2 regions of the Aeribacillus sp. FSL K6-8394 genome follow, and region 1 is predicted to be linked to the other one. Evidence: a T-box and tRNA genes for the amino acid it is inferred to sense, from the RefSeq annotation. Region 1 holds a T-box; the other holds one or more tRNA genes.

The links. A T-box is a leader RNA that pairs with one kind of tRNA and senses whether it is charged. The one in region 1 lies ahead of leuS (leucine--tRNA ligase), so its partner is inferred to be a tRNA-Leu.
Region 2: it has a tRNA-Leu gene. The T-box ahead of leuS (leucine--tRNA ligase) is inferred to sense a tRNA for this amino acid. The anticodon was not compared.

Annotation. Positions count from the first base shown of each region.
Region 1 is NZ_JBBPAA010000002.1:878,257-880,577, reverse strand. It holds gene leuS (leucine--tRNA ligase) at 1-935, opposite strand, end outside; T-box leader at 1,003-1,224, opposite strand; gene NSR00_RS16705 (diglucosyl diacylglycerol synthase) at 1,314-2,321, opposite strand, start outside.
Region 2 is NZ_JBBPAA010000002.1:93,006-95,326, reverse strand. It holds gene NSR00_RS12835 (hypothetical protein) at 1-622, opposite strand, end outside; tRNA gene NSR00_RS12830 (tRNA-Ala) at 1,114-1,186, opposite strand; tRNA gene NSR00_RS12825 (tRNA-Pro) at 1,197-1,273, opposite strand; tRNA gene NSR00_RS12820 (tRNA-Arg) at 1,278-1,354, opposite strand; tRNA gene NSR00_RS12815 (tRNA-Leu) at 1,360-1,448, opposite strand; tRNA gene NSR00_RS12810 (tRNA-Gly) at 1,456-1,527, opposite strand; tRNA gene NSR00_RS12805 (tRNA-Leu) at 1,534-1,616, opposite strand; tRNA gene NSR00_RS12800 (tRNA-Lys) at 1,624-1,699, opposite strand.

The sequences.
Region 1 (2,321 bases):
GGATTTACAGCATAGGCTCCGGTAAACACGCCTGTTTTTTCCTTCGCCAAGTCCGTTCTTTCGAGATCGCTTTTACTTTTAATTTGATCTAAATAGGCTTCCACCGCTTCTTTTTGTTCCTCGGTTGTAATTTCTTTCACAAGCGGATGTTCAGGCGCAAGCACTGTATACGTAGCACCGAAAAGCGTATCTGGACGAGTAGTAAAAACAGTAAAGGTTTTATCAGTTCCATCGACTGTAAAATGAACTTCCGCACCTTCCGACCGGCCGATCCAATTTCGCTGCATTTCCTTTATGCTTTCCGGCCAATCAAGCTCTTCTAAATCTTCCAGCAGCCTGTCAGCATATTCGGTGATTTTTAACACCCATTGTTTCATCGGACGGCGTTCAACAGGATGTCCTCCCCGTTCGCTTTTTCCGTCGATGACCTCTTCATTTGCAAGAACAGTTCCGAGTGCCGGGCACCAGTTGACGGGCACTTCATCAATGTAAGCAAGTCCTTTTTCATAAAGTTTTAAGAAGATCCATTGCGTCCATTTGTAATATTCCGGATCAGTTGTATTTACTTCCCGATCCCAATCATAGGAAAATCCTAGTGATTGAATTTGTCTGCGAAAATTATCAATATTTTTTTTCGTAAATTCCGCAGGATCGTTGCCGGTATCTAAAGCATATTGCTCAGCCGGAAGTCCAAATGCATCCCATCCCATCGGATGGAGAACATTGTATCCTTGCATCCGTTTCATTCGCGCCAAAATGTCGGTTGCCGTATAACCTTCAGGATGTCCTACATGAAGACCAGCTCCCGAAGGATACGGAAACATATCCAATGCATAAAACTTCGGTTTATCGGAATCATCCTCTGTTTTAAATGTTTTGTTTTTTAGCCAATAATCTTGCCATTTTTTCTCAATCTCACGATGGTTGTAAGACATGTAAAAATCCTCCTTTGCTATATATATGTATAAGCGTCAAATAATAAAAAAACTCCCATCCCCACGACGAAGGGACGAGAGACAATTTCCCGCGGTACCACCCAAATTAGCGCGTAATGCACTCACTCTGTTCCGTAACGTGGAAACACGTCGGGCATTAGTCTGTACCGGAATACATTTCACACCCGCAACTCAAAGGGGAGTTCGTGAATAAACAACGATTGACTTTCACCTTCCGTCAACTCTCTAGACGCCTTTATCCACTACTGATCCTTTTCACCGTTCTTGCTTTTTCATCCACTTATCATATTGTTATTTTAATGAATTTTATGAGTTCATGCAAGTCAATGTCGAAAAATTTGGATTTCAGTCTAATAATTAATAATTGACAGACCCTTTCAAGCTTGAATCAAGCAGCATTTCTGCTTCATTTAAAATGTCCTGCAAGATCGTGTCAGCAGCGTTTGGTCTATATAATTCAGCAATGCTCATTTTCATTTTTTCCATTTTTTCAGGGTGGTTAAATAAATCATTGACCGTCTCTTGAACTTTTTCAAGCTTATTGATGACAACCGCCGCCCCTTTTGCTGCAAACAAATCGGCATTCTCCCTTTCCTGCCCCGGAACAGGTTTATAGAGAATAAGCGGAACTTTTAATGCGGCCGCCTCGCTGAGAGTAATCCCTCCAGGCTTTGTTATCATGCAGGAACAAATGCGAAAGAGCTCATCGATTCTTTCGACATAGCCAAAAACTTTTATTCGATCCGGGTGAATATACTGAAGCGGTTCAAGCTCATCTTTCAGCGATTGGTTATTTCCGCATACAACGACTATTTGCATGTCGTCTCGTGTAAAAAATGATTCACACAAATCTTTTACATTTTTTAAAACTCCATGAGCGCCTGTAGCAATTAACAAAGTTTTCTTGTTCGGATCCAAATTGTATTTTTTATATAAATCGATCGTTTCCATTTTTTCTTCAAACTGCGGCCGTATAGGAATTCCGGTTACTTTGACAAGCGCTGGATGGATGTTGAGCATTGTCAGTTTTTCCTTCACATCGTCGCACGAAACATAATATTTATCAATGTTTTTATGAACCCATACTCGGTGAAGACAAAAATCGGTCAGCACATTAAATGTCGGGATGAACACGCCTGTCCGCGTGCGATATTCAGGCACAACGGAAATAGGAAATGTATTAATGATGATGTCAGGATTTATCTCCCTTACTAGCTGATTCAACTTGCGGTGACCAAGCTTCAAATACAAATTCATAATGCGTTTGTTAGACATTTTGTCCACACTATAATAAAATAACCGATAAAATTGCTTACCGATGGAAAAACTTTTCAAATATAAATATCTTGTAATTTCCGCCATAAT
Region 2 (2,321 bases), 790 kb from region 1:
ATAAAACCTCGATTTTATTGGTTGCACTCGCGAAGCTAAAACCTGCTTTTTGCGATACTTCTTGAATGATTTGATAACTTAACAATATTACAAACATGAGACGAGCCATTTTTAAAATATTTAATATGTATTGAAATTCTGATATTTTGGCAAACAAAGAAAGATAAATGATTATACAGCTTAAAATAAATAAGATCAAAAAAAGTTGTTTATCTAAAAATGTATGATATATAAACTGTATCAGTATCCATGTATAAACGTTTTTAAAATTAGCAGTGATTACATAAAAAATAGACGGCATTAATCCATAAACTTTTTTAAATCCTTTTGGAACTTCAAATCTTAACAAATTTATAATGATAAATAATTCCATTAAATATTTTGCGATTAAAATTTCCCATTTATAGCCATGTAATATACGATGAATATGTACATTTTGAGAAGGGTCTAGTAAAAGAATAATCCCTAATAATAAAATATTTGACGCTGCATAAAAGTATATATAATATTTCGCCAGATACTTAAATTCAGGTAAAATTTTTTCGAATTTTTCATACAAATTGCTTTGATATGCTCTTAAAGCATTGATTGCAATAAGAAAAAAAATTCTTACATTTGACATAGTCTGCACCTCATCAATAAAACCATAAAACGAAATTTAGAAACAATGTTCATTACGCGATGTTTATCTATTTTCTTAAATTTTTACTAAAAAATAATGAAGCTGCTGAGCCATTGTGTAGCTGAACTCATATTTAAACTCTCACTTTCTCTTCATCTGATCAATTAAATAATATTACCAAATATACCATTAATCAACCATATTTAGCGATTTATTAGAAATTCTCCCATTTTTTATGTTTCGATCGATATCGATAGTTTTGTTTGCCCCCATCGCTATACACTTTTCGGATCATACTAACGGCTTCAAAGCACTATGTTAAGCAACACAAATAATTGCTTGACAACTGTTTCGAATATGTTAGCAGCTATTGATAATTTTTTCGCATCCATACGTCCATGTCCATTTTTCATGGGCAATAAAAAAAACCTTAGGAATCTCCCTAAGGTTCAGCGGATTATTGGAATTGGTTGTATGAATAAATATTTAGATGGAGCCTAGCGGGATCGAACCGCTGACCTCCTGCGTGCAAAGCAGGCGCTCTCCCAGCTGAGCTAAGGCCCCTTTAAATTCCTGGTCGGGAAGACAGGATTCGAACCTGCGACCCCATGGTCCCAAACCATGTGCTCTACCAAGCTGAGCTACTTCCCGTATATGGCGCGCCCGAGAGGAGTCGAACCCCTAACCTTTTGATCCGTAGTCAAACGCTCTATCCAATTGAGCTACGGGCGCCAATATGGTGCCGAGGACCGGACTTGAACCGGTACGGTAGTCACCTACCGCAGGATTTTAAGTCCTGTGCGTCTGCCAATTCCGCCACCCCGGCAGAGAAAAGCGGAAGACGGGATTCGAACCCGCGACCCCCACCTTGGCAAGGTGGTGTTCTACCACTGAACTACTTCCGCATATGATGCGGGTGGAGGGACTTGAACCCCCACGCCATAAAGGCGCTAGATCCTGATTCTAGTGCGTCTGCCAATTCCGCCACACCCGCGTCAAAATGGTGAGCCATGGAGGATTCGAACCTCCGACCCTCTGATTAAAAGTCAGATGCTCTACCGACTGAGCTAATGGCTCATAAAAAATTTTTTTCTCCTAATCCATTTTTCATTTGTCAGATGTCCCTTCCTCTGCCAGTCTTTTCGAGGATGTTGGATGCGTCGGGACAACTCGTCGCTTATTCGATGAAGCCTTGCTCGTTGCTCTACCGACTGAGCTAATGGCTCATAAAAAATTTTTTTCTCCTAATCCATTTTTCATTTGTCAGATGTCCCTTCCTCTGCCAGTCTTTTCGAGGATGTTGGATGCGTCGGGACAACTCGTCGCTTATTCGATGAAGCCTTGCTCGTTGCTCTACCGACTGAGCTAATGGCTCATAAAAAATTTTTTTCTCCTAATCCATTTTTCATTTGTCAGATGTCCCTTCCTCTGCCAGTCTTTTCGAGGATGCTGGATGCGTCGGGACAACTCGTCGCTTATTCGATGAAGCCTTGCTCGTTGCTCTACCGACTGAGCTAATGGCTCATAAAAAATTTTTTTCTCCTAATCCATTTTTCATTTGTCAGATGTCCCTTCCTCTGCCAGTCTTTTCGAGGATGCTGGATGCGTCGGGACAACTCGTCGCTTATTCGATGAAGCCTTGCTCGTTGCTCTACCGACTGAGCTAATGGCTCATAAAAAACTTATTCTTCTAATTCAT